Regions from separate parts of the Ensifer sp. KUDG1 genome, predicted to be linked through region 2. Evidence: predicted binding sites of a transcription regulator. Region 2 holds the regulator's gene; each other region holds the start of a gene.

Region 1 (10,040 bases), on a different contig from region 2:
CAGCGGCAAGCTGTTTCGCAGCTACCTCAAGTCGGTTGAGACGTGCGCGGCCTGCGGCGAGCGCATGGACCACCACCGCGCCGATGACTTCCCGCCCTATATCGTCGTGACGATCGTCGGCCACCTCGTGCTTGCCGGCTACATGGCGACCGATCTTATCCTGCCGCTCAACAGCTGGCAGCATCTCGCCATCTGGGCGCCGATCACCGTCATCAGTTCGCTGGCGCTGCTGCAGCCTGTAAAGGGCGCCGTCATCGGCCTGCAATGGGCGCTGAAGATGCATGGCTTCGGCGGACACGAGGATGCCCCTGAGGACGTACTGCCGCCGAGGGACGAACGGGCATGACGCCGGCGCGGGAGACGGGCAGCGAGCCCAAGCCTCCGCGTCCCGCGACCCTGCGGCCCCGGGATGCCGCTTCGATCATGCTGCTCGATCGCGTTGGCGGCCGCGTGCACGTGCTGATGGGGCGGCGCCATAGTGCCCACGCCTTCATGCCGGATCTCTACGTGTTCCCCGGCGGACGTCGCGATACCGGCGATCACCGAATTGGCTTCGGTTCCGATCTCCATCCCTCCGTCCTGCGAACGCTGAAGGTTGCCGGCGCGCGCGGACTGTCGGATGCCCGGGCGCGCGCGCTCGCGCTTGCCGCCCTGCGTGAACTCTACGAGGAAGCCGGCATCGCCATAGGCGCGCCGCTTCCGTCCGCCGAAGCTCCCGTTCCCTTTCTTCCCGATCTTGCAAAGTTGCGCTATATGGCTCGGGCCATCACCCCTCCAGGCAACACGAGGCGGTTCGATACGCGCTTCTTCGCCGTGTTCGCCGACGAGGCCGAAATCGATCCCACGCGGTTCCTGGACAGTCGGGAGCTTCAGGATTTGCAGTGGATCGATGTGAACGCTACGCCGTCGCTACGGATACCTGACATCACCGCGGTCATCCTCGCGGACCTCAGGAACGGACTGGACGCCGATCCTTCGCTGCCCTGCGAACGACCGGTTCCGCTCTACACCTCGCGCCATGGGCGCTTCGTGCGCACGTTGCTCTAAGGATCCGCGTCAGATGTCACAGCCATCGCCCGGTACGGCTGCACCGGTTGAGGAAATTCACTGGCGGTCGCTGATCGCGGCCGTCGCCGCCATCAGCGCGGTCGGCATCGCCATCGGCCTCGGGCTGCCGCTGCTTTCCATCATCATGGAGAAGCGCGGGATTTCCTCGACCCTCATCGGCCTGAACTCCGCCATGGCGGGCCTGGCATCGATGGTGGCTGCCCCGTTCACGACGAAGTTCGCTCACCGACATGGCGTAGCGCCGACGATGCTCTGGGCCGTACTGATCGCGGCCACCAGCGCGCTCGGCTTTTATTACATCACCAATTTCTGGCTCTGGTTCCCGCTCCGGATCGTCTTCCACGGAGCGATCACCGTCCTCTTCATTCTCTCCGAATTCTGGATCAACGCGACGGCGCCGCCGCGCAAGCGCGGCTTCGTGCTCGGAATCTACGGCACATTCCTGTCGCTCGGGTTCCTGACCGGACCGCTTCTCTTCTCGATCCTCGGCAGCGAAGGCCTCCTGCCCTTCCTCGTCGGCGCCGGCGTCATCTTGCTGGCGTCCGTGCCGATCTTTCTTGCGCGCGACGAAAGCCCTGTCATCGACGAGAAGCCGGAGCGGCATTTCCTGCGCTATGTCTTCCTCGTGCCCACGGCAACGGCCGCCGTCTTCATCTTCGGCGCGGTCGAATCAGGTGGCCTTTCACTGTTCCTCATCTTTGGAACACGGTCCGGTTTCAGCGAATCGCAGGCGGCGCTGCTGCTGACCGTCATGGGCGTCGGCAACTTCATCTTCCAGATCCCGGTCGGCATGCTTTCCGACAGGGTCAAAGACCGCCGCACACTGCTCTCGGCGATGACGCTGATCGGCCTCATCGGCGCACTGTTCCTGCCGCTCTTGGTCGAGAGCTGGTTTCTGATGGCAATCGTGCTGTTGTTCTGGGGCGGCTGCGTCTCCGGCCTCTACACGGTCGGCCTTAGCCACCTGGGCTCACGGCTGCAGGGCGCGGATCTCGCGGCCGCCAACGCGGCCTTCGTGTTTTCCTATGCCGTCGGTACCGTCGCTGGGCCGCAGGCGATCGGCGCGGCGATGGACGCTACCGGCAACAACGGTTTTGCCTGGGCGATCGCCGGCTTTTTCGGTCTCTATGTCGCGCTTTCGGTGGTCAGGATCGTTTTGAAACCAAAACGGTCTTGACTTTTCGGCCGCGATTTGTAGTTTCGCGCCAACCTTGCCCGTGGCCCGCAACCGGTTGTCCACGGCTTTCATTGTTACAAAGGCAGGACGACCATGGCAAAAGCCACCACCATCAAGATCAAGCTGCTTTCGACAGCCGACACGGGTTTCTTCTACGTCACGACCAAGAACAGCCGTACGATGACGGAAAAGATGACGAAGACCAAGTACGACCCGGTCGTCAAGAAGCACGTCGAATTCAAGGAAACCAAGATCAAGTAAGATCGCCGGTTTTCGGGAATTGAAGGGCGCCGACCGCAAGGTCTGGCGCCTTTTCCTTTTTGGGCCAGCGCCTTGGGCATCTCGCAAATTTGCCGAGCGCAACGCGTTCACGCCGGCGCCAGCAAACGGCTCGCCCTCCCCGGCTCTTGCCCCAGAATCAAAACGCCGCCCCGAAGGCGGGACGGCGTGTCGGAAAGGGGGTCGGCTGGCCTCTGACTGCGGCACGAGGATTCCGCGGACGCCAAAAGCCAACCGACCGACCCCACGACCCAGGAGATGCGGCGGACCTGAGCATCATGGGGTAACGAATATCGCAGAAGGCCGATGCCCCCTCTTTCATGAGCATCACCTGAAAATAAAAAAAAATCAACGAATTCTTAATGCGCGGAGCGGTGCCGCTCGGCGCATGGTTAATTCTGTATCAGACCTGGACAGGCACACTGCATGATCCCTGCTGCTACCCAAACTCCCCGGTAGCAAGAGGTGACGCGAGAATACAACTTTGAATGCAGGCCGCAAGAGGCGGCCCAAGAAATTCCTTGAAGGGCGCCGGGGCCCGAGACGCGTTGGCCGCGGCTCAGGCGGCGGCTGCCACCACCCGGTTACGGCCTTCGTGCTTGGCCTGATAAAGCGCCGTGTCGGCGCGCTTCAGCAGCGCTTCGGCCGTGTCGTTGCCGGGCCGGAGCGTCGCAATCCCCATGGATGCAGTGACCTTCAAGGGGCCATCCGCCTGCGGGATCGCAAAGGGCAGGCTTTCGATGATCGTGCGCAGACGTTCGGCGACACCGGCTGCCATTTCGGCGGAGGTGTCCGGCATCACCACGATGAACTCTTCGCCGCCGAACCGGCAGGCAAGATCGGCTCCCCGCACCGTCGTGCGGATGCGATTGGCGAATTCCCGCAGCACTTCGTCGCCGACATCGTGACCATAGGTATCGTTGACCTGCTTGAAGCGGTCGATGTCGGTCATGCAGATGGACAGTGGCCTGCCGCGCGCGGCGGCTCGATCCATCAGCAACTTCAGGTGCGTGTCGAAATAGCGCCGGTTATGCAGCCCGGTGAGGCCGTCGGTGACGGCAAGCTCGATGGTCTGCTGCACGCTAGACCGCAGCCTGTCGTTGCAGTGCTTGCGCCGGATCTGGGTCATCGAGCGGGCGATCAGCTCGTTGGGATCGACCGGCCGCATCAGGTAATCCGTCACGCCGAGATCGAGCGCGCGCACGACCAGTTCGTCGCTGCCCTGCTCGGCGATCAGCAGGATCGGGATGAAACGGGTGCGCTCCAGCGAGCGCAACTGCGAGCAGAGCCGCAGCGGATCGTAGTCGTCGAAATTCGCATTGACGATCACGAGGTCGAAATTGTTCTCCGCCGCCTCGAACAGTGCGGCCTGCGGATCGGAGATGACCGAGACCTCGGCGATCGGCTTCAGCGCACGCTGCAGCCGCTCCTGCGACGAGCCGCGGCCATCGACGAGCAGGACGTTGCCTGGCTCGTCTGGCCGGTCCGCCCGGCCGATATCCTCAAGCCCGATCGTCTGCGCCGTCTGTGCCCGCAGGCGCAGCTCGTCGCTGACGTTCTTCAGCCGCACCAGGCTCTTCACCCGCGACATCAGTTGCAGATCGTTGACGGGCTTCGTCAGAAAATCATCGGCGCCGGCCTTCAGGCCACGCACGCGGTCCGAAGGCTGGTCGAGCGCGGTGACCATGACCACCGGGATATGCGCCGTCTTTGGGTTGGCCTTCAGCCGCTCGCAGACTTCGAAACCATCGAGGCCGGGCATCATGATATCGAGCAGCACCAGATCGATGGGCGTCTTTTCGCAGAGCGCCAGGGCGGCATAACCGTCACTGGCCGTCAGCACGTCGAAGTACTCGGCAACCAGCCGGGCCTCGAGCAGCTTCACATTGGCCGGAACATCATCGACAACAAGAATACGCGCAGTCATATCAATTTTCCCGCCGCTCAGGCATCGCCCAGGTAGGTTTTGATCGTCTCAATGAACTTTGGTACCGAGATCGGCTTGGAGACATAGGCTTCGCAGCCGCCCTGGCGGATCCGTTCCTCGTCGCCCTTCATGGCAAAGGCGGTAACCGCGATGACCGGGATGACGTGCAGTTCGTCGTCTTCCTTCAGCCACTTCGTCACTTCCAGGCCGGAAACCTCCGGCAGCTGAATGTCCATCAGGATAAGATCGGGCCGATGCTTGCGCGCAAGCTCGAGCGCTTCCATGCCGTTGCGAGTCTGGATCGTCGCATAGCCGGAGGCCTCGATCAGGTCGCGGAAGAGCTTCATGTTCAGCTCGTTGTCCTCAACAATCATCACCTGTTTGGGCATGTCGATCCCTTGCTGTCCATCGTCACCTTGCAAGTCTCCTCAGGACAATTAACGTGCGGAGCCGACGACTCGACCCATTTCCTCAACGTCAGAGATAGGCCTATTTGGTTGAAAAATAGGTAACTCCGCACGTAAAAACCATACGGGGACAAACCATTGAAGAGCGCCGACGAAATTGCAGTAGACATCCTCGCGTGGCTTGCCGGCGAGCCGGAACTCCTGTCCCGCTTCCTGGCGCTGACCGGCACGGACCCGACGGCGCTGCGCAACGCCATCGCCGAACCCGGTTTCATGGGCGGGCTCGTCGCCTTTCTGATGGACCATGAGCCGACCCTGATGGCATTCTGTACAGCGACCGGTACGGCGCCCGAAGACGTTGTGCGCGCCCATACGGTGCTTTCCGGCCACGCAGGCTTCGAGGATTGAGGGTGGCAAACGCGCCGACAGTTCACAGCATCACGCTTGGCAACCGCCCGCTGATCGTCAGTGACATCGACGATGTCGTGCTCGAATTCATCAATCCGTTCAAAGCGTTCCTCGGGAGCTGCGGCCATGTGCTGCTGCCCCGGTCGTTCCGCCTGACCGGCAACATCATTACGCATGCGGACGAGCAGCCAGTGGCTGAGCCGGAGGTCAAAATCTTGCTCGACGCCTTCTACGGCTCGCAAGATCGTTGGCAGACGCCCGCCACCAGGGCCGTCGAGACGCTCACCGCATTGTCGGAGGAAGCCGATATCGTCTTTCTGACCGCGATGCCGCCGCAGCACGCCACGGTCCGCCGCGCGCTTCTCGATCAGCTCGGCCTTCCCTATCCGCTGCTTGCGTCCGAAGAGCCCAAGGGCCCGATCGTCCAAAAACTTCACGGCGGCCGAACCGTCCCGCTGGTCTTCATCGACGACATGCTTCGCAATTTGCGATCGGTGAAGGATCACGCGCCGTCCTGCCTGCCGATCAACCTCATGGCCGACTCGGATTTCAAGGCGCTCGCGCCGAAGCTCGACGCAGACATTCGTGCTGTCGCCGATTGGCCGGAGGCAGCCGCCGCCATTCGTGCACATTTCCGCGGCTAGCCCGAACCGGCTGCCCGTCGGCGCAAATTCAGCTACGCCAGCGCTGCGCGAGACGCGCCCGGCGATCCTTTTCAACGGCGACAATTGCATTGTGATTTCCAATCGCGCCTCCTTGAGACTCGCTAGAGTAGAGCTTAAGGTCGCAATGTTCAATATTTGTTCCCGATATGCCCGACAGCGCTGCTCACTCTCCAGGCTTCTGCCGCGACTGCCTCAAGGAACAGGCGGCGTCCGTGCGGCGCTGCCTAGCCTGCGGCAGCCCGCGCATTCTGCGGCATGCGGAGCTCTATGACCTGACGCTGGCGCACATCGACTGTGACGCCTTCTATGCCTCGATCGAGAAGCGCGACAACCCGGAGCTCGCCGACAAGCCTGTGATCATTGGTGGCGGCAAGCGCGGCGTGGTCTCTACCGCCTGCTACGTCGCCCGCATTCACGGCGTGCGCTCGGCGATGCCGATGTTCAAGGCGCTGGAAGCCTGCCCGCAGGCGATCGTCATCAAGCCCAATATGGAGAAATACGCCCGTGTCGGCCGCGAGGTGCGCACGCTGATGCAGGAACTGACACCGCTGGTGCAGCCGCTGTCGATCGACGAGGCCTTCCTCGAACTCAGCGGCACGGAGCGGCTGCATCACGATCCACCGGCGCGCACACTTGCGCGGCTTGCCCGCCGGATCGAGTTGGAGATCGGCATCACCGTCTCGGTCGGCCTCTCCTACTGCAAGTTCCTCGCCAAGGTCGCCTCCGACCTGCAAAAGCCGCGCGGCTTTTCCGTCATCGGCCAGGCCGAGGCGCTGGAGTTCCTGCGCGAGAAGCCGGTGACCCTGATCTGGGGCGTCGGCAAGGCCTTTGCCGCCACGCTGGAGCGTGACGGCGTGCGCACCATCGGGCAATTGCAGACCATGGAGGAAGGCGACCTCATGCGCCGCTACGGCACCATGGGGCAGCGGCTCTTCCGTCTGTCGCGCGGGCTCGACGAGAGAGCGGTCGAAATCGACGGCGAAGCCAAGAGCGTTTCCGCAGAGACGACGTTCAACGACGATATCGCGCGCTACGACGACCTTGTCACGCATCTGCGGCGCCTCAGCGAGCAGGTGGCCCACCGGCTGCGAAAGTCCGAACTCGCCGGCCAGACGGTCGTTCTCAAGCTCAAAACCGCCGACTTCAAGATCCGCACCCGCAACCGGCGCCTGGATAGCCCTACCCGCCTTGCCGACCGCATTTTCCGCATCGGCCTGCAGCTTCTCGAAAAAGAGGCGGACGGAACGAAGTATCGGCTGATCGGCATCGGCGTCAGCGATCTCTCCGCCCCGGATCTCGCCGATCCGCCCGATCTCGTCGATCCCGCGGCCACCAGGCGCGCTGCGGCCGAGGACGCGATCAACAAACTGCGCGACAAATTCGGCAAGGCGAGCGTCGAAACCGGCTACACTTTCGGCACCAAAAAACGCGATCCGTAAAACCGCAGGCGCGCTTGCTCGAGCAGACACACCTCGCAGAGCGATCACGCAACCTTGATCGACCCCACACACATCAGGATGAATTCCTTAAAGATTGGCGACTAGGCTTGTTCGCCAAGTCACGTGTTGGGTTGAGTGTATGGTATCGCGTTTCGCTCTCACCGCCAGCGTCGTCGCACTGCTCTTGTCGCCGGCCACCGGTTTTGCAGGCAGTCGCGGGCCGCTGCAGATCATCGTCTCGAAGGACCAGCAATCGCTCGTCGTCTATGACGGCGACGCTGTCATTGCGACGTCGCCGGTCTCGACCGGCAAGGCGGGTCACACCACGCCATCGGGCATCTTTTCGATCCTCGAAAAGCGGCGCCATCACAAGTCGAACATCTATTCGAACGCGCCGATGCCCTTCATGCAGCGGCTCACCTGGTCGGGCATTGCGCTGCACGGCTCCAACCATGTGCCGGACTATCCGGCCTCTCATGGCTGCGTGCGGTTGCCGAGCCAATTTGCCGCCTCGCTCTACAAGATGACCGAGCGCGGCGTGCACGTACTGATCTCCGACCGGCAGATAACACCCCTGGAGGTTAAGAGCGCCCTGCTCTTTCGCCCGGCTCCGATCGACCTCCAGCCACCGCTTTCCGACGTGCCACTGAGACCCGCGATCAGCCAGGCCGGCGACACTCCGGTGGAAGTGGCAATGCGGGAGCCGCCCGGCGGCGCCCATTCGGCGCGCTCCACCGAGGAGCCGATCCGGATCCTGATCACCCGCAGCGACGCACGCGACACCATGCGCGAGGTTCAGTCGTCCCTCGATTTCCTCGGCTACGCACCCGGTGCGATCGACGGCCATGCCGGGCCAGCGACGATTGCGGCCCTGCGCGCCTTCCAGGCAAGCGAGGGCCTCGACGGCGACGGCAAGCTGACGCCGGAACTGACCGACAGGCTTCTGCACAAGGCCGGCCGTACGGCGCCGCAGAACGGCAAGATCCTCGTGCGGCAAGGCTTCAAGCCGCTCTTTGAGGCAGGGCTTACGATCGACAAGCCGGAAGAGGCACTCGGAACCCATTTCCTCCAGTTCCGCCACAATGAGGAGCAAGGTGCCGAAGGCAAATGGTTCGGCGTCTCGCTTGAGAACCACCTGCCCGCCTCGACGAAGAAGCGCCTCGGCATCTCCATGGAGGCCGATCCCTTCGCCTATAATGTCATCCAGCGCACGCTCGCGCGCATGACGATCTCCGACGATGTGCGCAAGCGCGTGGAAGCGTTGCTCGCCGAAGGCTCATCGCTCTCGATCGCCGATATGGAAAGCGGACTGGAGACCGGTCAGGGCACCGATTTCATCACCATCACCCGGACACGTCCCGGCAACTGATCCGTCCCAGACCGGCAGACGACACCCGAGCAGCGTCCGGCCGCCGGTCGCCAGGTTCCAAACCTGGTCAGACGCCGCTCCGCTGCGATCGAGCAGGTGTGCCCTCTCGGACTACACCAGTTCGACGTCGATGACGCCCGGCGCCGAGCGCAGTGCTGCAGCGATCTCCGGTGAAATCCGGAACTTCTCGCTCAGCTCCACCTCGATCTCGCGCTGGCCATTGTCCTTGATGACGACGAAGGAGACGAGACCATCGCCCCTGGTGTTGAGGTGCGAAGCGATCGATTTCAACGGGCCGGAATCACGCACATAGACGCGTAGCGCCTTCTGCAGTTGCAGCGATTCTTCTTCGAGCGAGCGCAGCGTCTGGATGCGCAGGCCGATGCCTTCCGGCCGCTCTTCGGCAGCCACCGTCATGACCAGCGATTTGCCGGGCTCGAGCAGGTCTCGATACTGGTGCAGCATCTCGGAGAACAGAACCGCTTCGAACTGGCCGGAGGAATCCGAGAAGGCAATGATGCCCATCTTGTTGCCGGTTCGCGTCTTGCGCTCCTGCTTCGAGGTCACGGTTCCGGCGAGCCTTCCGGCCGTTGCCCCCTTTTTCACCGAGCCTGCGAAATCGCCGAAGGTTTGTACGCGCATCTTGGCGAGCAGCGCATTGTAGGTGTCGAGCGGATGGGCTGAGAGATAGAAGCCAAGCACCTGGAACTCGCGGTGCAGCTTTTCCGAGGCGAGCCACGGCGTGTAGGTCGGAAGCGCAATGCGTTCCGGCCCGGTGGCAGCACCTGCGCCGAACATGTCGCTCTGCCCGCTCGTCTTGTTTTCCTGGGCACGCTGGGCAAATCCGAGAATGCGATCGAGCCCGCCGACCAGTTCCGCCCGGTCATAGCCAAAGCAATCGAAGGCGCCGGCGGCAATCAGGCTTTCAAAGACGCGGCGGTTGAGAAGCTTGGGGTCGATCCGCAGGCAGAAGTCTTCGAGGCCTGCAAAGGTCTTGTCGCCGCGAACCTCGACGATGTGCTCGACGGCCGATTCGCCGACGCCCTTGATCGCTGCAAGCGAGTAGTAGATGCGGCTCTCGCCCGTCTGGAAATGCCGGAACGAGGTCTGCACCGACGGCGCGATCACCTCGATGCCCAGGCGCTTGGCATCCTGGCGGAAGTCGTTGACCTTTTCGGTGTTGGACATGTCGAGCGTCATCGACGCCGCCAGGAACTCCACCGGATAATGCGCCTTCATGTAGGCGGTCTGATAGGACACGATCGCGTAGGCTGCCGCGTGCGACTTGTTGAAGCCGTAGT
Region 2 (10,040 bases):
CGCACCGGCGAGTTCGGTGACGGCCGCCTCGGCGAGATCTTCATCGACATGCACAAGGAAGGCGCCGCCTTCCGTGCGATGATGAACAACTTCGCGATCGCCATCTCGCTCGGCCTGCAGTACGGCGTGCCGCTCGAAGAATATGTGGAGGCCTTCACCTTCACCAAGTTCGAGCCGGCCGGCATGGTCCAGGGCAACGACGCGATCAAGAACGCGACGTCGATCCTCGACTACGTCTTCCGCGAACTGGCGGTTTCCTATCTCGGCCGTCACGATCTTGCTCACGTGGACACGTCCGATTTCGGCAACACCGCACTCGGCAAGGGCATCCAGGAAGGCAAGACCAACCTGATCTCGACCGGCTGGACCCGCGGCTACAAGCCGACGATCGTCGGCGGCACCGGCGAGCGGGCCTCCAGCGAGCCCAAGGGCTCGTCGACGGGTGCTCCCGCCCGCGCCTCCTCGGGCGCGACCGTGACGGCGATCGCCGGAAACACGGTGCGCAAGCTGGAAACGACGACCGCGATCGCCACCTCGGAAATCGTCGCTTTCAAGCGCGACTATGAAGAGCGGGCTGCGGAGCTGGCAGAAGAGATCGCCGACGAAGTCGAGCAGGAAGTCACCGCCCTCTTCTCCGACAAGGCGGCCGCCGAAGCGGCATCGGCCAAGTCGGATGCCAAGAAGGTGGAAGCCGAACGCCGCGCCCGCTCGATCATGCAGGGCTACACCGGCAACATGTGCACCGAGTGCCAGAACTTCACCATGGTGCGCAACGGCACCTGCGAGAAGTGCGACACCTGCGGTGCAACGAGCGGCTGCAGCTAAGCGGTCCGTCGTCGCTGACGACGTCCGAACGATAACGGCAAGCATTGCCAACCCGAAGTTTTCTTCGGGTTGGATTGCTTTATAGAACAAAACAAGAATCTATAGGCCGAGCCACCATGCGACCGAGTTTCTAGCCATGCCCACCCCGATCATAGACATTATACTTGAAGACCCGAACCGGGATGACCTCAGTGGCATCGTCGCACCGCTCGACGCTTACAATGACGCCCATAGCGGCATGGCCGATCTGCCCGGTTTTGCCGTCGTGCTTCGCGATCCGGAGACGAAAGTCGCGACGGGTGGGCTCTATGCGACCGATGGATATGGCTGGGCCTTTATCCGTTACCTCGCCGTTCCCGATGAATACCGCGGCCAAGGCCTTGGCCGACGCCTGATCGAGGAAGCGGAGAAGATCGCGCGCCAGCGCGGCTATGTCGGCCTCTGGCTCGACACCTTCGAATTCCAGGCCCGGCCGTTTTATGAAAAGCTCGGCTTCGAGGTCTTTGGTGAACTCGAAGGCGGTGAAGGGGCGATTGCGCGCTACTTTCTGAAGAAGCGGTTCTGACGTCGGAAAGTCACGCCCCGAAGAAGCAACCGCGTTTTCTGCCCTCCGAAAGCAGCAGCATGCGGCGGCGACACGATGCACGACCGCCGACGCCACCGGACAGCGAGTGCCTTGTTGCCCTACAACGCGTTCAGGGTCACCCGAAGCGCCGGCTGCCGTTGACGTCCTTGCCGATGATCTCCCGGATAATGGTCAAGGTTTCCTTCGCCGCTTCTTTAGGTGCAAGTGCTGTGTCGGCGACGTTGCTGACCAGCTTCGTCATGTCGTGATCGATGTCCTTCTCCGCCCAACGCTTTCCTTTGGCGACGGTGATGTAGACGGAGTAGGCATGGTGCATGGTCCCGGGCCGCTCGCCGATGATGTGGAGAATTCCTCGAAAGGTGTTGGGATCGGCGTCGGCAAACAACGTCTCGCCGATCCTGTAGCCAGCCCGCACCCTGCCGCTGGTGACCAGGATGTTCTTGTCGCTCACCGAGACGCCGGCATCGCCGAGCAGCCTGCGCATTTCCTCCAGATAGGGCGAAAGATGGCCGTCATCCATGATGGCCTTGGCGTTCAGGCCATCTGAAATGACGATCTGGCCCTTGGGCATATCGCCTTTCCACGACGCCCTGATCGCTTCGATAGCCTTGATTGAGTCCGGGCTCAGCGTTTCACCGGTGGTCGGGTGCGCGATGTAGTCGTTCCGATCCTTGGACAGCGTGCGAACCGGGACGACGCTGGGCACGGCCGCAATGAAATCCGGCGTAAGTTCGGCCCAAAGAGAGAGTTTGGCGTCGTCGTAAAGACCCCTCACCTTCGTCGCGAGCGCCGGGTTGAGATCCCATATCTTCTCACCATGGCCCGTCGCCAGATCCACGCCCCTTGCCTCGACTTCCGTCATCAGCCGCCGACCCTCGGCGTAAACCTTCTCCTTCGGCCGCTTGTCCCCCTTGGCGAGGCGGTACTGGTAATAGACCCAGAGGGGATCGCCATAATTTGACGTGTAGGTGTTGTCCTTGCCGACTATTCCAAGTCGTTTGTAGAAATCCCACATCGCATCGTTGACCTTGAAGCCGAACTTATCCCTCACGCGCACGTGGTCCTGAAATGCGGTCGTGAGATAACTCAGCATCGGGTCGTTCTTGGTGGGCAGAGCAATCAGGTAGGCCGGGTTGGCCGGCATGATCTGGTCCTGGCACCAATCGAGATCGTCCAGGCTGACGGTCATGTGCAGGGTGGTGCAGATATCGAGGCCGATGGTCAGGCCGTGGAGCTTGCCCATCACCATGTCCTCGAGGCAGCACCGCACGAGTTGTTCCCGGCTCTTGAACACTTCAGGCCCAATAAAGCCGGCGACATCGTTGACATGCAGCCATGCGCCCTTCGGCTGCACTTTCGCAAGTTCCATGCCGATGGCCCGGCTGAACCCGTACTTCCGGGACTCAAGCACCATCATGTCGACACCGTTTGCCGCGCCGTTGGTGAATTCCGATCCTTGCCCGGTTTCGAAGTAGAGACCGTAGCGCTCCCCTGCCTTCGCGTTTGCATATTTCAGGATCTTCTCATTGGTGATGTCGAAGATCTTGTTGCAATCATCCGTACCGGCAAGGCTCTGGAACAAGGTGGAGACTGTGCCGGGAAAGTCCTCGCTGACCTCACCCTGGACGTCGATGTGGGCGAGCACGCACCACGGAATGACGTCTACCAGCTTGAACGTATCCACGATGTCTTTCAGCGCCCGCTCCACCGTGACCACGCTGTCGACGGTGCTGTCCACCGGGTTGGTACCGATGACGATATCTCCGGTCGCGTAGGAAAACGCGTCGAAGACCTGCCACATGATGTCGTCGGGATGGTCGGTCGGCGAATTCGGCTGGATCCGTGCGCCCATGTATCCCTTGGCCCCCAACTTGGTGCCGGGCATGACATTGAAGATCTTTTGGCTGACGGCGATCAGCTCGTCATTGCTCATCAGTTTCGGCACACAGCCGATGGTATCGCTGGTCAGGCCATACATGACGCCTTTGATCTCATCTTCCGATTTGGTCAGAAGAAATTCCTTCAGCTGGCCCATGGTCCAGTCCTTCAGCTTTTCCTGCTGGACCTTGTCGGTGGTCTGCCAGATCAGTCGTTGCAGATCGTCCTCAAACAGAGGGTGCCGATCGAGGTCTGCGATCTTCGTTCTTGCCAGGAGGCCTCGTGCGTTCGTTCGGGACGCGTCACTGTCCGCAGCCACACCGATTGTTTGGTCGCCTTCCTTGAAGGCATTCGCGCATCCCAGCACCTGCCGATAGGTCGTCTCGTCAAAGCCACCCTTGATCCTGCTGATATAGGCAAAGACGTCCTCATCCTGCTTCACCTCGTCGATTGCGAGGTTGCTTGCGCCCGCTGCGGCACGGGCGGCGTGACTATAGGCGGTCAGCGTGGCCGCTGCGGTCCCCGCCACCAGCAGGAGGTCGCGCCTGGACAGTGCATGCTGGTCTGAGAACATGCCTTTGCGCATTGCCATTTCCTTTCCGCAAAAGGTCTATCGGCATTTCGCCGGACGACTCACTGGCGACCGGCGATTGAAGGAAAGCGCACAAGAATAAATGCTCGACACGTGTCACTTGGGCATGGACCCGGTGAGCCTCGACCAACCAGGCCAAGTCGATTACTGCAGGCTCATCACGATGCGACCGTCGATCTTGCCGGCTTCCATGCGGCGGAAGATCTCGTTGATGTTCTCGAGGCTATCCCACGAGAAATGCGGCGCGACCTTGCCTTCGGCGGCGAATTGCAGCGATTCCTCCAGGTCCTGGCGGGTGCCGACGATCGAACCACGCACCGTGATGCGCTTCAGAACCGTTTCAAAGACCGGCACAGAGATCATGCCGGGGGGAAGGCCGACGAGCGCCATGGTGCCGCGCGAGCGAAGGAAGCCGAACGCCTGTTCCATCGCAGCCGGTGAGACGGCAGTCACAAGCGCGCCATGCACGCCGCCGGTAGCCTTGATGACCTGCTCGACCGCATCCTTCGCCTTGCCGTTGACCGTGATGTCGGCGCCCAGTTGCTTTGCCAACGCCAGCTTGTCGTCAAAAATGTCGGCGGCGACGACATGCATGCCCATCGCCTTGGCGTATTGCACGGCCATGTGGCCGAGCCCCCCGATGCCGGAGACTGCCACCCATTCGCCAGGACGGACTTCGGTCTCCTTCAATCCCTTGTAGACGGTCACACCCGCGCAGAGCACCGGCGCGGCAGGGCCGAACTCCAGCGCGTTCGGCAGGCTGCCGACGAAATCAGGATCCGCCAGTCCGTACTCCGCAAACGTTCCGTTGACCGAATATCCCGTGTTCGACTGGGCCGCGCACAGCGTCTCCCAACCCGTACGGCAATGCGGACAGTAGCCGCAGGCGCTGTGAAGCCAGGGAACGCCGACCCGGTCTCCCTCTTTCACTCTTTTGACGCCGGCGCCGACCGCCGAGACATAGCCGACGCCCTCGTGTCCGGGAATGAACGGTGGACTGGGTTTTACCGGCCAGTCGCCGTTTGCGGCATGGAGATCGGTATGACAAACGCCCGTTGCTTCGTATTTGACCAGGATCTGCCCCGGCTGCGGCGTGGGCACCGCCAATTCGTCGATCGTCAGCGGCGCGCCGAATTGCCGGACCACGGCCGCCTTCATCATCTGAGCCATTTGCCAATCCTCCTCCAATCGCCGGGCCACGGAGAGGTTTCTGATGGGAACAGCGGGCCGGCAGGGGCCTATCTCACATACGAAAATCGTGTAATTGGCGCGGGCATCATGGCGTTCACAACCGGTGCCCGGACGGCATTTCATGGTTGGCGTGTACCGCCGACACTTCAACGAGGCTCACGGAGCGCCATCGTCCGGTTGCAGGGTAAACCCGCCGGCAGAGTTCGACAATGGGTGGAGTTCAGAAGCGGTTCAGAGCCCGACGGCCTCGCTCCTCCTAGCCGGATCGAGCAACACTTATCGGGCAACGACGTTCGAGCGGGCGTGCTGGCGCGCGTCTATTGACAGGCTCGGCGGCCGTCGTGTTGACTGGATGGCACGGGGCCGTAGCTCAGTTGGGAGAGCGCCGCAATCGCACTGCGGAGGTCGAGGGTTCGACTCCCTTCGGCTCCACCAAGGCAAACAGAATTGAGCCAATTGCCGAAGCACTGGAGGAGTGGCTGATTTGTAATCAGCAGATCGCAAGTTCGAGTTTCTCTGGGGACACCACTCGTCCCGGCCACCGCCCGGCCTTCGCGCAACAACGCCCGCTCGCGCGCCCCTGTTTTCAGAGGCTAAACGGATCCCGTGCCGAGCGTTTTTCGCTCGGTGCATTGAACGGATCCGCCTTCTTCTCCTTGGACTTGCGGCCCTCGTCGGCGATGATCTCGTCGACTGCCTTCTGGCACTTCATCAGCTCTTCGGCTGCGGGGCCGGTGCCACGCAGGCTGAGATTGGCGATGACGCGATCTTCGAACGCGATGGCCAAGCCCCGCTTGCGCACGAAGCCCGTCAGGAACTCGGCGTCGGTCACGTTCACGAACAGAAACTTTCCGCTCGCGTCGCCAGCGGCGGTCGCCGAAGCGCTCCAGGGCTCGGTCTTGTCGAAGCGGAACGTCAGGTCGTATTCCTTGCCGACCTCGAGCGACCGCCAGTCGTCGCTGGCGAAGCTCATGTAGAGCGGCGACTCGGAGCCCTTGGGATAGAACCCGAGGCGCAAGGTGACGCCGCCGTCGAATTCCGACGAGATGAAGCAGGAGCCCTCCATCGAGGTGTCGGATGCAACGGTCCAACCGTCGACGTCCTTCCACTTGATGATTTCGGACTCCTCAGCCGCAGCCGATCCCGCGGCGATCAGACAGCTTACCAATCCGACCAGCAATCTACGCATGCAAAACCCCCGTTTGCCCGCATTTTGATAGGTCCCCGCGCCGCTGTCGAGGGTACCGAGCCCGATACCAGCAACATTTTAGGAATATTCACCTCTCTGCGGCAAGCGGACGCGCCCATCACATGGCAAAAGGATCTTTCGACGACTTGGTCTGGCCGCCACCGGCAAACGGATCGTTGTTCGGGGCAGTGCCACCGGCGCCAGCAAAGGGATCGTTCGCTGCCCCCTGCCCGCCATTCGGGATCAGGGCGCTCACCGCCTCCTGACATTTGAACATCTCGCTCACCGCCTTCATCGAATCGCGCAGGCTGAGGCTCGCGACGACGCGTCCCTCGAAGGCCAGCGCCAAGGTGTTCTTGCGAACGAATTCGGTAAAGAAGTCGGTGTTGGAAAAGTTGACGACGAGGGCCTTGGCGCCGGTAAGATCGACGCCGAACGCAACGGCCGGCCACTGGCGACCACGGTCGAGCTGCAGGGCGACGTCATATTCCCGCTGCGGCTCGATGGATTTCCACTCGGCATTGCCGATCGAAAGAAACGCCAGGTTCGCCGACCCCCGCGGATAAAACCCGATACGAAGGATCGCGCCGGCATCATAGCTCGTCGCGGCGTAACACGAGCCTCCAAGGGAAGGATCGGACCCCACCGTCCAGGCGTTGATCCGTTTCCAGATGTTCGAACGCCCTTCTTCAGCAGACGCCGCTCCGGCCGTGAGCAACAGACCGAGCACCACCAACGACAATCTACGCATGCAATTACTCCACTTTCCACGCAAAGTTATCTTTTTTTGACCTCCTGTCGAGACGGTGAAGCCCCTTCCTCGCAGGGATTTTTGCGCATCCCCCACCCCCGGCCCCAGAGCCGATAGTGCCGGTGCGTTCTTCGCCCGTCGCAAGAGGAACGGTCAAGATGAACTCGAGGTGCAGCGGCTGGCGCAAATCAGACACAGCCTGCAGGCAAAGAGCTGTTGAACACGGCAGAGTGATCGCCATGCTTGCTGGACTTCGGAACGAAAGCACGGTTCACATCGTTTCCCACCCTGTAGTGCCACCCCTTCATCAAGTGGACGTTCCCCGTGCTTGCCGCCCTGCTTCTCGCTTCGATAGTCGCATCGCCCAATATGCCTGACGTCAAGCTCAGCGCTGCGACGGTGGATGAACTCCAGACCGATTTCGAACGGGCCGTGCCGTGCCACCAGATCGATGGACGCAACGTGTGGAAGGGCGCGCTGGCGTTCTACATCCAGTCCTTCGTTTATGACGGCGACACGCCCGTCGCGACCGACGCGGCCGACGCGGTGCTTCCGGAAGACAACAGCGCAGAGACGGTGAAGGAGTTCGAGGACGCCTGCTCGACCTCGCAAGCGACCTAAATCTCTCCTCATAGAGCCCCGTGATTCGCTCGAATCAGCTGCGCGACTGGTGCCTGCCGGCGCGTTTTTGGCACGCACCGTCGCCGATAGGCGCCCTGCTCCCGCAAAAGTGACCGATCGACACCCGCAGAAGCGGCCAATTGCCTGAATTCACGGAATTTTAGGCACTTGCGGAACACATATGGAACAGATAGTGTCTGTTCTTGATTTGTTTCACGCCTCTGGAGCGACGTGCCATGCTGACCCGCAAGCAACAGGAATTGCTTCTGTTCATTCACGAACGCATGAAGGAGTCGGGCGTACCGCCGTCATTCGATGAAATGAAGGATGCGCTCGACCTGGCGTCGAAGTCCGGCATCCACCGTTTGATCACCGCGCTCGAAGAACGCGGCTTCATTCGCCGGCTGCCGAACCGGGCGCGCGCGCTCGAAGTCATCAAGCTTCCGGAAGCCTACGCCGCCGGCCAGCAGCAGCCGCGCAGAGGCTTCTCGCCGAGCGTGATCGAAGGCAGCCTTGGAAAGCCGCCGGCGGCCGCTCCTGCCGCGCCGAAGCCCGCCCCAGTTGCCGAAAGCACGTCAGTTTCCGTCCCGGTGATGGGGCGCATCGCTGCCGGCGTTCCGATCTCGGCAATCCAGAACAACACCCATGACATCACCGTGCCGCTCGACATGATCGGCAGCGGCGAACATTACGCCCTTGAAGTGAAGGGCGATTCGATGATCGAGGCCGGCATCTTCGATGGCGACACGGTGATCATCCGCAACGGCAACTCGGCCAATCCCGGCGACATCATCGTGGCGCTCGTGGACGACGAGGAAGCGACGCTGAAGCGCTTCCGTCGCAAGGGCGCGTCGATTGCGCTCGAAGCCGCCAACCCCGCCTACGAGACGCGCATCTTCGGACCGGATCGCGTGAAGATCCAGGGCAAGCTTGTCGGGCTGATCCGCCGCTACCATTGAGCTGCAGGCAGAACACCGGATCAAAAAAGAGCCTCGCCAAGGCAATTGGCGAGGCTCTTTCCATTTCGGGTGAAATCCAGATCGTCTATTCGTGGATCGTATATTCTCCGAGCTCGCAGAGATCCTGCGTGTCCTCGGTCGTATCGAGGGCCGAGCCCTCCTCGAATTCGAATCGCATGTCGTATTTGCAGACGTCCCGCCCGTCGGCAATGGTGATCTCCATGCTCTCGCCGGGGTTCAGGACCTGCCGACCGAAAACATCGTCTTCCCACTCATTGACGCCGACCGGTGACGTATAGAAGTTCGTCAGTACCACGCTGGTGTTGTTCTTCAGCTGGAAAACCAGGTCGTCAGCGTGCGCCTCAATAGCGGTCGCCGCAAAACACGCCAACGCCGTCAGGATCAGTCTCTTTTTCATTGATGCCATTGCCTCCGTTCTTAATGTTGACGGACGCTACCGATGCGGCTGATCTCAGCGGAGTCATCGTTCCCCCTCTACCGATTTCACCGAAGCGATAAGATCCGACGGAGGCATAGGAGACGTGGCTTGCGCGGACGTGGGGTCGCGAAACGACCCGCGCTGCCCTAAGGCAGAACGTCAAACCAATTCAAACGAGGTGAGATTTTTGGAGGCCTCGCCCGGAATTGAACCGGGGTACAAGGATTTGCAGTCCTCTGCGTCACCACTCCGCCACGAGGCCTCACAGCTCGGATAACCAAGCGTTGGCGCGGATTTAGAATGATTGCAGAAAAACCGCAAGAGGCATTTTCTGAAAAACGCGCCGTCGATTTGTTGGATAGATACTTTCCACAGAACGATCGCCGATGCCCGCCGATCGGCTCCCGGTTGATCTCAGCACCAGGGCGTCGGGCGTCCATCCCACGGGCGCACGAGCCCCTCGGAGACAAGCACGCGTCCAAGAGATTGATCGCCACGGGTAACCAGGCGCAGTTTTTCGCCGGCCTTGGCGTCTGATCGCCCGCCTGCCGAAACCAGCTTGAAGTCGCCCGCGTTCAGCAACTCGCGCAGGCGCTGCTTGGCGTAGAAGCCGCGCGAACGCTCCTTGTCGCAGCTTGCCTGGCGGATTCGCGGCGCATCGACGTCGGCGACACGGATCGTCTCGCCATGAAAGACGAAGGTGGAGCCATCGATCACGCAGTTGTCGTTGCGAATGCCGCAGAAATAAAACTGGTCGGTGCGGATGGACGCCGTCTTCACCTCTTCATTCGGCCGCACGACGGGGGTTGGCGGCGTGACGCCGACATTCACCGACGGCACCGGTGCGGCCAGGGCGACCTTCGTGACCGGGTCGGGCTTCGGATTAGGCTTGTGCCTGTCCGCCTGATGCGCGACGCGCTCCTGCGCTTCAGGAACGGCACGCGGAGGCTTCGGCTTCGTTTCCGTTCGCGACGCAAAAGCCACGACATCGGAAACCACGGGCCAGTGC
Region 3 (10,040 bases), on a different contig from region 2:
TGACGGGACGGCGGAGATCAAGCGCATGTTCGTCGATCCCGAGGCGAGGGGGCTCAGGGTCGGCAAGCTGTTGCTGCAGGCGTTGGAGGCGCGCGCAGCGCAAGTTGGATTATCGGAAATCCGCCTTGAAACCGGCATCTATCAGCCGGAAGCGATCGGCCTTTACAAGGCGGCCGGCTATGTCGAACGCCCGCCGTTCGGTGAATATCAGCCGGATCCGCTAAGCCTCTTCATGGAAAAATCCGTTCGCCCGACGGCATGAGGTCAGGCTGCCAACATTCTCGGTAAACGAAAACGGCGGCCGTTGGGCCGCCGTATTGATTTGGACTGTTGTGACCCGAAGGGCTCAGATGTCCAGGTTGTCCGCAAAGACGGCGCGTTCCTGGATGAAGCGGAAGCGCGCATCCGCCTTCGTGCCCATCAGGTTGTCGACCGCCTCGCGCGTGCCCTCGAAATCGACATCGTCGATCTCGACTTTCAGCAGCGTGCGGAACTTCGGATCCATCGTCGTTTCCTTGAGCTGCGCCGGCAGCATCTCGCCGAGGCCCTTGAAGCGGCCGATCTCGACCTTGCCGCGACCGGCAAACTCGGTACGCATCAGTTCTTCGCGGTGTGCGTCGTCGCGGGCATAGAGCGTCCTTGCGCCCTGGCTGATGCGATAGAGCGGCGGCACGGCGAGATAGAGGTGACCGCCGCGGATCAGCTCGGGCATCTCCTGATAGAAGAAGGTGATCAGCAGCGAGGCGATATGGGCGCCGTCGACGTCGGCGTCGGTCATGACGACGATGCGCTCATAGCGCAGGTCCTCTTCGCGGTACTTGCTGCGGGTGCCGCAACCAAGCGCCTGGATGAGGTCGGCGATCTGCTGGTTGGCGCCGAGTTTTTCGCGACCGGCGCTTGCGACGTTCAGGATCTTGCCGCGCAAGGGCAGGATTGCCTGGTTGGCGCGGTTGCGCGCCTGCTTCGCCGAACCGCCTGCCGAGTCCCCTTCGACGATGAAGAGCTCGGCGCCTTCGGCGGTGTTCTGCGAGCAGTCGGCAAGTTTGCCGGGCAGGCGCAGCTTGCGCACCGCCGTCTTGCGGTTGACTTCCTTTTCCTTGCGCCGGCGCACGCGCTCCTCGGCGCGTTCGACCACCCAGTCGAGCAGTTTGTCGGCTTCGGCCGGATTGTCGGTCAAGTAGTGGTCGAAGGGATCGCGCAGCGCATTTTCGACGATGCGTTGTGCCTCGACGGTGGCGAGCTTGTCCTTGGTCTGGCCGACGAACTCCGGTTCTCGGATGAACACCGACAGCATGCCGGCGGCCGAGATCATCACGTCATCGGTGGTAATGAGCGCCGCGCGCTTGTTCTGCTTCAGTTCGGCGTAGTTCTTCAGGCCCTTGGTCAGCGCGATGCGGAACCCCGCCTCGTGCGTGCCGCCTTCGGGCGTCGGAATGGTGTTGCAGTAGGAATGAACCTGCTGATCGCCGCCATACCAGGTGACCGCCCATTCGAGCGAGCCGTGGCCGTTGGCCTTCTCCGACTTGCCGGCGAAGATCTCGCGGGTGACGGTGAATTCCTTGCCGAGCGTCGCCGCCAGATAGTCCTTCAGGCCGCCCGGGAAGTGGAAGACCGCCTTGTCCGGGATTTCCGAACCTTCCTGCAGCAATGACGGATCGCAGGACCAGCGGATCTCGACGCCACCGAAGAGGTAGGCCTTCGAGCGCGCCATGCGGAAAAGCCGGCCGGGTTCGAAATGTGCGTGCGGTCCGAAAATGTCCGGGTCCGGATGGAAGCGGACGCGCGTGCCGCGGCGATTGTGCACGTCGCCGAGTTCCTCGAGCCCGCCCTGCGGAATGCCGCGGGAGAAGCGCTGGCGGTAGAGCTTGCGATTGCGGGCGACCTCGACTTCGAGCGCGTCGGAGAGCGCGTTGACGACGGAAACGCCGACGCCGTGCAGACCGCCCGAGGTCTCATAGGCCTTGCCGTCGAACTTGCCGCCGGCATGGAGCACCGTCATGACGACTTCGAGCGTCGACTTGCCGGGGAATTTCGGATGGTTTTCGACCGGGATGCCGCGGCCGTTGTCGGTGACCGTCAGGAAGCCGTCCGCGTCGAGATGGACCTCGATGAAGTTTGCATGACCGGCGACCGCTTCGTCCATCGAGTTGTCGATGACTTCGGCAAAGAGATGGTGCAGCGCCTTCTCGTCGGTGCCGCCGATATACATGCCCGGACGACGGCGGACGGGCTCAAGGCCCTCGAGCACCTCGATCGCCGACGCATCGTAATCGCTGCCATCGCTGCCCTTCGGGGCAGGGCGCGGTTCTTCGCGCGCGATGGGGGCTGCAGCCACGGCCGGCTTGGCGCTCGGCTGAACGGGCTTCGGTTGCTCGGGCATTGAGAAGAGGTCGCTGTTGTCGTCCATGGGGCCGTTCGGATCGTTCCTGTCGTTCGGGAATGCCAGAGGCCTTAGCAAGCCCCAGGCTTTGCCGCCATCCCCCGGCGGTCGAATCACCTGAATTCTGCCAGACTCTCACAGGATACGCGAACAAAAGGAGAATTTCTGGCGCCGCCCGCCGGTGATTTTTCGCATGAACGGCCGTGTTTCTGGCCAAGTGTTGCTTTGCGGTGCGGCCAATGGCAAGGCTTGCGGCCAAAGAGGGAGCCCGTCATTTGGCCGTGTCCACAGTTGTTTTTCCGTTTCGCGCCTGCCTGTTCGCCCTGGCCCTGGCAATTGCCGCTTCGCCGGCAGAGGCTCAGACGCTCAAGCCCTACAAGGACGAACTGTTCTCCTATGCCAAAGTGCTCGGCCAGGAGGATGGTGGCGACGACCTGACGGTCGACTACCAGGAACTGCGGGACATCAACGAGCGCGACGAAATCCCCGAGCGCCGGGTGAAGCGCGCCTATGTGTCGCTTGGCGTCAAGAGCGAGCAGGTCAACGAAACGCTCGATATCGGCGGCCGCGCGCTCGACGTGACCCGTGTCGGCCCCGATCGCGGCGCCGGGTTTTCGGTCATCTTCATCCATGGGCGCGGCGGCGACCGCCGGCTGGGTGCCAATGACTTTTCCTTCGGAGGAAACTTCAATCGGCTGAAGAACCTCGCCGTTGCCAATGGCGGCGTCTATTACGCCCCGAGCGTCCGGTCCTTCGATACGGCAGGGGCCGCTGATATCGTCGGCCTGGTCCGATACGCGTCCGAACGTTCCGGCGGTCGTCCGGTTGTGCTCGCCTGCGCCTCGATGGGAAGCTTCATCTGCTGGGGTGTCTCGCGCGACGCCTCCGCGGTCGCGGCACTCTCCGGCATGATGGTGATGGGCGGCGTCAGTGATCCGGACTTCACGAAAAGCGCCGCTTACAAGGCGAAGCTGCCGATGTTCTTCAGCCATGGCAGTCGTGACAGCGTCTATCCGGCCGAAGGCCAGAAGGCGCTCTATCGCGCGCTCAAGGCCAAGGGTTACCCGACGCGCTTCGTGCTGTTCGAAAGCGGCTCGCACGGAACGCCGGTGCGCATGACCGACTGGCGCGATGCGCTAAACTGGATTGGCAGCCGCTAATGCGTGTCGCGCAAAAGTGTGCAGCGGTTTTGCGGCAACGACATGCATAAAAACAAGAGCTTAATGTCTGTCGCGTGAAACCTCTTTCACGCGACAGACATTAGGCGTCTCCCTGCTGCTGCGGATTTGTTAACCAGCCCGCCAATTTGCGAGCGAAACAGGGCCGCGCGTTTCCACTCTGGAAAGTTGAAGTCGTGATGATACCGGCAACTATGGCTGGGATAGACTTCATGGACGCGCGCACCGAGACACGGCACATTCCGCTGTGTGTGGATCTTGACGGCACTTTGCTGGCCGCCGACACCCTGTGGGAAGGGGCGGCGATCATCCTGCTGCGCAATCCGCTGATGCTGTTTCCGATGCTGTTCTGGCTGGCAAAGGGCAAGGCACGGCTGAAGCATGAAGTGGCGCTTAGATCCGGCCGCCGGGCGGAAGATTGGCCCTATCGGCAGGCCGTCATCGACCGGCTTGCGGAGGAAAAGAAGAACGGGCGCGAACTCGTGCTCGTGACCGGCGCGGCACCGTCCGTGGCAAACGACATCGCCGCCCATGTCGGCATGTTCTCCTCGGTCATGCATTCGACCGACGCGCTCAACCTGACGAGCAGCAACAAGCGCCGGGCGCTGGTCGAGCGCTTTGGCGACGGCGCCTTCGACTATATGGGCAACAGCCGTGACGATATCGCCGTCTTCGAGGTGGCGCGCCGCGCAATCGTCGTCTCGCCCGATGCGGCCGCGGAAAAATGGCGTCGCAACCATGATGCCGAGCGGCTCGATACCGGCAATGTCAGCGCGCTTGCACCGCTGAAGTCGATCCGGGTGCATCAATGGGCGAAGAACGTGCTCATCGGCGTCCCGATGATCCTCAATCACGAGGTGCTGCACTTCGATGCGATCGTGAGCGTCATCATCGCCTTCTTCGCCTTCAGCTTCCTTGCTTCCGCCGTCTACGTCATCAACGATCTCTCGGACCTTGCCAACGATCGCCGCCACGCAAAGAAGCGCTTCCGGCCGCTCGCGAGCGGCCAGATGTCCGTGCCGACGGCGCTGGTTCTCGCCGGCTGCCTCATCGTCGCTTCCGTGGCGCTGACCCTTCTGTTGCCCTGGAAGTTTGCCGGGGTGCTCGCCTTCTACGCCTGCGCGACGACGGCCTATACCTTCGTGCTGAAGCGCAAGCTGCTCGTCGACGTGTTCACGCTTGCCGGCCTCTACACCACGCGCATCGTCGCCGGTGCGGCCGCGACCGGTACGGAACTCTCCTTCTGGCTGGTCTCCTTTGCGATCTTCTTCTTCCTCAGTCTCGCGCTGGTGAAGCGTTACGTCGAACTGCACGAGTTCGAGGACAAGGACGGCGGCAACGTGCCGGGGCGTGGCTATCTCGCCGTCGACTTCGAGATGGTCGGTCAGGCCGGCGTTGCCTCGGCCTTCACCTCGGCCCTGGTTCTGGCGCTCTACGTGCACAGCAAGGAGCTGCAGGAGATGTACACTACGCCCTGGGCGTTGTGGCCGCTCTGCCCGCTGGTGCTCTATATGTTGCTGCGCATCTGGATGCTTGCGCGCCGCGGCATGCTGCATGAGGATCCGGTCGTTTTCATCATGCGCGACTGGCGCAGCCAACTGACCATGCTGATCGGCGCGCTGCTGATCCTATTTGGAGCCATCGGGCCGCAATGACGCTGCAAGACCATGAAAGCTGGGGCCGCATCGACAATCGCGTGCGGCCTGGAATTTCGCCTGACGACTATGAAGACCGGCTCGGTAGCCTTGAGGCCGATGGCTATCTGCCCTTCGGCAACGGACGCAGCTACGGCGACAGTTGCCACAACGATCGCGGAACGCTGATCGAAAGCAACCTTCACGGCCGCATCCTCGCCTTCGATCCCGGCACCGGCATGATGACCTGCGAGGCCGGCGTGACGCTGCGCCAGGTGCTGGAACGGGCGATCGAACATCGCTTCTTCCTGCCGGTGACGCCCGGCACGGCCTTTGTGACCGTCGGCGGCGCGGTCGCCAACGACGTACACGGCAAGAACCATCACGCACGCGGCACCTTCGGCAATCACGTGACGCGTTTTACGTTGCTGCGCTCGACCGGCGAACGGCTGACCTGCACGCCGGTCGAAAACCCGGAACTCTTCGCCGCGACCATCGGCGGCATGGGGCTGACCGGACTGATCCTGACCGTCGATATCCGGCTGATGAAGGTGCCGTCGCCGCACGTGCAGCAGCACGCGATCCGATTCGAAAACCTGGACCAGTACTTTGCCCTCGTCGACGGCGTCGATGCCGAGCATGAATATTCCGTTGCCTGGATCGACCAACTCGCCAAAGGATCTCGCATGGGCAGGGGGGTGCTGCTTGCCGGCGATCATGCCGATGGTTCCTGCGAACTGCCCGACATCCCCAAGGGATTGAAGCTGTCGGTGCCGTTTTCGCCGCCGTTCAACCTGCTCAACCGGGCAACGCTCAAAGGCTTCAACGAGTATTATTTCCGCAAGGTGAAGCCGGGCGAGACGGTGACGACCGTTCCCTGGACGTCCTATTTCTATCCGCTGGATGCGATCGGCGCCTGGAACCGGCTCTACGGTCCGCGCGGGCTTTACCAGCATCAGAGCGTCTATCCCGCAGAAAACGCGCCGCAGATCACGGCCAAGCTCATGGAAACCGCCCGCCAGGCCGGCCATGCGTCGTTTCTGACGATCTTGAAGCGGTTCGGCGATATCGGCTCCCGGGGCGTCCTGTCCTTCCCGCGTCCCGGTTTTACTTTGACGCTGGACTTCGCCAATCAAGGTGAACGGACAGTAAAGCTGCTCGATGCGCTCGATCGCATCGTGATCGAGGCAGGCGGTGCGATCAATCCGTACAAGGATGCCCGCATGAGCTCGCAAGTCTTTGAAAAGTCTTTTCCTTTCTGGAGGAATCTCGAAACGTTGCGCGATCCGGCGCTGGTTTCGAACTTCTGGAAGCGCACCGCTCTGGCTTTGCCAGAATGAGAATGCAGACAATTTTATTCAATTAAATGCGCAAACTTCACGGAATATCCGTCTCTTGCCCGTAAGTAGATTTTCGGGACTGGGAGTAAAACTATGAAATATATTCCATTCATTCTCTTTACCGTGCTCACCAATGCCGCCGCGCAGCTGATGCTGAAGCAGGGCATGATGACGCTCGGACCGATTTCGATGACGGCCGAAACCGCGATCGTCCGGTTGTTTCAGATCGTCTTCAACCCTTGGGTCTTTGCCGGTCTTGCGACCTTCGTCATCTCAATGGCGTCGCATCTCTACGTGCTGTCGAAGGTCGAGCTTTCCTTTGCCTATCCGTTCCTGAGCCTGGCTTACGTTCTCGTTGCCGTCTTCGCCTATTTCGTCTTTCGCGAAGATCTCAACACCTGGCGCATCGCCGGCATCGCGCTGATCTGCGCCGGAACCGTTCTTATCGCCCAGTCGGGCATTTCATCCCATGCCGAAGACAAGCCGACTGAGGCCGCCGGGGTGAGCACCGCAGAATTCGGGAGCAAGTCATGAAACATATCATCTTTGGTGGCGATGGCTTCGTTGGCCGTCATCTGGCGGAACGCCTCGTCAAGGAGGGCGAGGAGGTCGTCGTCGCCGATATCGTCAAGTCCGACCTGCCGCATTACGGCCGCGTGCGCTTTGTCCATTGCGACGTCACCGATCTGGAGGCCGTCCAAAAGGTCGGGATCGGCGCCGACGACATGATCTACAACATGGCGGCCAAGATGCTGTCGCCGTTGCAGGTCCGCGCCAAGCGCTGGGAGTTCTTCTGGCCCGTCAATTATTACGGTGCCGAAAACATCATGAAGGCGATGGATGCCGCCGGCGCGTCGCGCCTGGTGCAGTTCACCACCGACATGATCTATGGCCACACCGTACAGTCGCCGCAGACCGAGGACCATCCGGCAAAGCCGCTCGGTGAATACGGCAAGTCGAAATGGGCGACCGAACAGCTGGCCATGCAGTGGCGCAAGCAGGGCATGAACATTTCGATCTTCCGCCCGCGCCTGATCATCGGCCCCGGCCGCCTCGGCATCCTGGAGAAACTGTTCAAGCTGATCGATTTGAACCTGCCGGTGCCGATGATCGGCTCGGGCAAGGTGCCCTATCAGTTCATCTCGGTGTTCGATTGCGCCGAAGCCGCGCGGCTTGCCTGGAAGGGCGGCGTTCCGAACGAAGCCTACAACCTTGGCTCCGACAATCCGCCGTCGGTGCGCGAACTGCTCGGCAACCTGGTCAAGCATGCAGGCTCGAAGTCCATTCTGCTGCCGACGCCCGCCTTCGCGGTCAAGCAGACGCTGGCCTTCTTCGACCTGATCAACAAGCCGATCATGGACCCGGAACAGTATCTGATCGCCGACGAGATGTGCGTGCGCGAGACGGGCAAGCTGAAGCGCGAGCTCGGCTGGCGCGCGGAATACAACGATGGCGACATGCTGATCGCCGCCTATGACGAGTACCGGGCCAAGAAGATGGGCGCCGCAGCTCCTGCAGCTGTCGCCGTGCCGGCCGAATGAGGGGAGATATCATGCTGGACAGACCGAACCGTGTCGCCGTTGCCGCCCCTTCGCTTGATGGCGGCGTGGCAAGACCCGCGCTGATCACCGTCGATGAGGCCAAGGCCATGTCGATCGGCGACATCACCACCGCCTTCAAGGATCACCTGAACCCCGGCCAGCTGCATTTCATGAAGCTCCTCGGCTTTCACAAGGTGAAGATCGAGAGTGCCGAGGGCATGTTCTACACCGACCAGAACGGCCGCAAGATCCTCGATTTCTTCGGCGGCTTCGGCTCGCTCGCCTTCGGCCATAACCATCCGCGCATTCTCGACGCCCGCCAGAAGTTCCAGGACGAAAAGCGCCACGAGATCGCCATCGCCTTCATGTCGCAATATGCGGCAGCACTGGCGAAGAACATCGCGGCCTGCTCGCCGGGCGACCTCGACATGGTCTTCCTCGGCTCCTCCGGCTCCGAGGCGATGGAGGCCGCGGTCAAGCTCGCCGAGCGTGCCGCCGGTCCGAAGCGGCCGAAGGTCGTCTATGCCGAGAATTCGTTCCACGGCAAGACCAAGGGTGTGCTCGCGATCACCGACGGCCAGCTTTACCGCGCCGACTTCAAGATCACCGACAACACCGTGCGCGTGCCCTTCGCCGATATCGACGCGGTCGAGAACGCCTTCAAGTCCGACCCGGAAATCGGTGTCATCGTGCTCGAAACCATCCAGGGTGGTGGCGGCATCATCCAGGCGCCGGCCGAATACTGGCAGAAACTGCGTGCGCTCTGCGACAAGTACGGCGTGCTCTGGGTCGCCGACGAAGTGCAGTGCGGCTATGGCCGCTCCGGCCGCTTCTATGCCTTCGAACATTACGGCGTCGTTCCTGACGTGACTGCGCTCGCAAAGTCGCTCGGCGCCGGCAAGGCCGCTGTCGGCGCGATGATTGCCCGCCGCGACGTCTACATGAAGGCCTATGGCACCCCGAAGACGGCAATGATCCACGCGATGGCGACGTTTGGCGGCATGGGCGAGGCCTGCGTGACGGCGATCGAAGGCATCAACGTGCTTTATGACGAGCACCTGATCGATCGTGCCGCCGACAGCGGCGACTATCTGCTCGAACGCCTGCAGGCGCTGAAGGAGAAGTATCCGAAGATCATCAAGGACGTGCGCGGCAAGGGCCTGATGGTCGGCTTGGAATTCCAGGACTTCAGCCAGACGCTGCCGATGGTGCTGCGTCCTGTCGTCTCGATGCTGGACGACAAGCTCAAGGGCTCGCTCTCCGGCTTCATCGGCGCGCTGCTCCTGCGGGACTACGACGTGCTGGTGGCCTTCACCGAATACAATCGCAACGTCATCCGGCTCGAACCGCCGCTGATCTGCGAGCGCGCCCATGTCGACCAGTTCATCGCAGCCCTCGACGACCTGCTCGGCCGCGGCATCGTGCGGATCGTCAAGGATTTCGTCGGAAGCCAGATCGGCTGATCGAGACGCCTATCGACTAGCAAAGGGCAGGGGCGTTCAGCGCCTCTGCCCTTTGATGTTCATGTCGAACTCGACGACGTTGGAATAGATCGGCGTGCCGACATCCATGCCATAGGGTGACCGGTGGATATTGCCGCGGATGTTGAAGGCGATCGAGCCGCGGTTCCAGTCAAGCAGCGTCACCGAGAAGCGCTCCTTGCGCGACATGCCGCGCGCCGTCAGCGTTCCCTCGACCGCGGCTGTATCCGGCCCGGTCTGTTTCACGGTCGTCGAACGGAAGGTGACTGTGCTGAAGTTGGCGGTGTCGAAGACCGCGCTCGACTTCAGGAAGTCCTCAATCCGTTTTTCTCCGGTTTTCACGCTCTCGGGGTAAAGCGTGAATTCGACCGTCGAGTGGCCGACATCATTTCGGTCGATGCGGAAATTGCCGGAAAACTTGGCGAAGTCGCCGACAATGCCGCCGCCACCGGCTTGCGCCACGGTGAAATGAATACGCGAAGCCGG

The links. The regulator LexA, encoded in region 2, represses DNA repair genes until DNA is damaged. The targets are predictions, from matches to a motif close to TGTTCNNNNTGTGTTCNG.
Region 1: a site for LexA is predicted at 6,057-6,074, ahead of M2267_RS14580 (DNA polymerase IV). Genes of this name have one in related genera too.
Region 3: a site for LexA is predicted at 2,527-2,544, ahead of parE (DNA topoisomerase IV subunit B). Genes of this name have one in related genera too.

Annotation. Positions count from the first base shown of each region.
Region 1 covers NZ_JBNDIG010000005.1:43,997-54,036, forward strand. Annotated here, with positions in the region: gene M2267_RS14540 (DUF983 domain-containing protein) at 1-346, shown strand, start outside; gene M2267_RS14545 (NUDIX domain-containing protein) at 343-1,047, shown strand; gene M2267_RS14550 (MFS transporter) at 1,061-2,245, shown strand; gene rpmG (50S ribosomal protein L33) at 2,339-2,506, shown strand; gene M2267_RS14560 (PleD family two-component system response regulator) at 3,084-4,451, opposite strand; gene M2267_RS14565 (response regulator) at 4,469-4,840, opposite strand; gene M2267_RS14570 (DUF3572 domain-containing protein) at 4,997-5,266, shown strand; gene M2267_RS14575 (hypothetical protein) at 5,269-5,910, shown strand; gene M2267_RS14580 (DNA polymerase IV) at 6,078-7,370, shown strand; gene M2267_RS14585 (L,D-transpeptidase family protein) at 7,510-8,739, shown strand; gene dnaE (DNA polymerase III subunit alpha) at 8,851-10,040, opposite strand, start outside.
Region 2 covers NZ_JBNDIG010000002.1:956,164-966,203, forward strand. Annotated here, with positions in the region: gene M2267_RS10175 (vitamin B12-dependent ribonucleotide reductase) at 1-825, shown strand, start outside; gene M2267_RS10180 (GNAT family N-acetyltransferase) at 962-1,390, shown strand; gene M2267_RS10185 (ethanolamine ammonia-lyase) at 1,527-3,875, opposite strand; gene adhP (alcohol dehydrogenase AdhP) at 4,026-5,051, opposite strand; tRNA gene M2267_RS10195 (tRNA-Ala) at 5,432-5,507, shown strand; gene M2267_RS10200 (hypothetical protein) at 5,659-6,261, opposite strand; gene M2267_RS10205 (hypothetical protein) at 6,380-7,108, opposite strand; gene M2267_RS10210 (hypothetical protein) at 7,382-7,633, shown strand; gene lexA (transcriptional repressor LexA) at 7,870-8,592, shown strand; gene M2267_RS10220 (hypothetical protein) at 8,678-9,010, opposite strand; tRNA gene M2267_RS10225 (tRNA-Cys) at 9,220-9,293, opposite strand; gene M2267_RS10230 (thermonuclease family protein) at 9,446-10,040, opposite strand, start outside.
Region 3 covers NZ_JBNDIG010000012.1:154,687-164,726, reverse strand. Annotated here, with positions in the region: gene M2267_RS26095 (GNAT family N-acetyltransferase) at 1-262, shown strand, start outside; gene parE (DNA topoisomerase IV subunit B) at 347-2,407, opposite strand; gene M2267_RS26085 (alpha/beta hydrolase) at 2,620-3,540, shown strand; gene M2267_RS26080 (UbiA family prenyltransferase) at 3,771-5,213, shown strand; gene M2267_RS26075 (FAD-binding protein) at 5,210-6,532, shown strand; gene M2267_RS26070 (EamA family transporter) at 6,626-7,066, shown strand; gene M2267_RS26065 (NAD-dependent epimerase/dehydratase family protein) at 7,063-8,073, shown strand; gene M2267_RS26060 (aspartate aminotransferase family protein) at 8,085-9,536, shown strand; gene M2267_RS26055 (YceI family protein) at 9,573-10,040, opposite strand, start outside.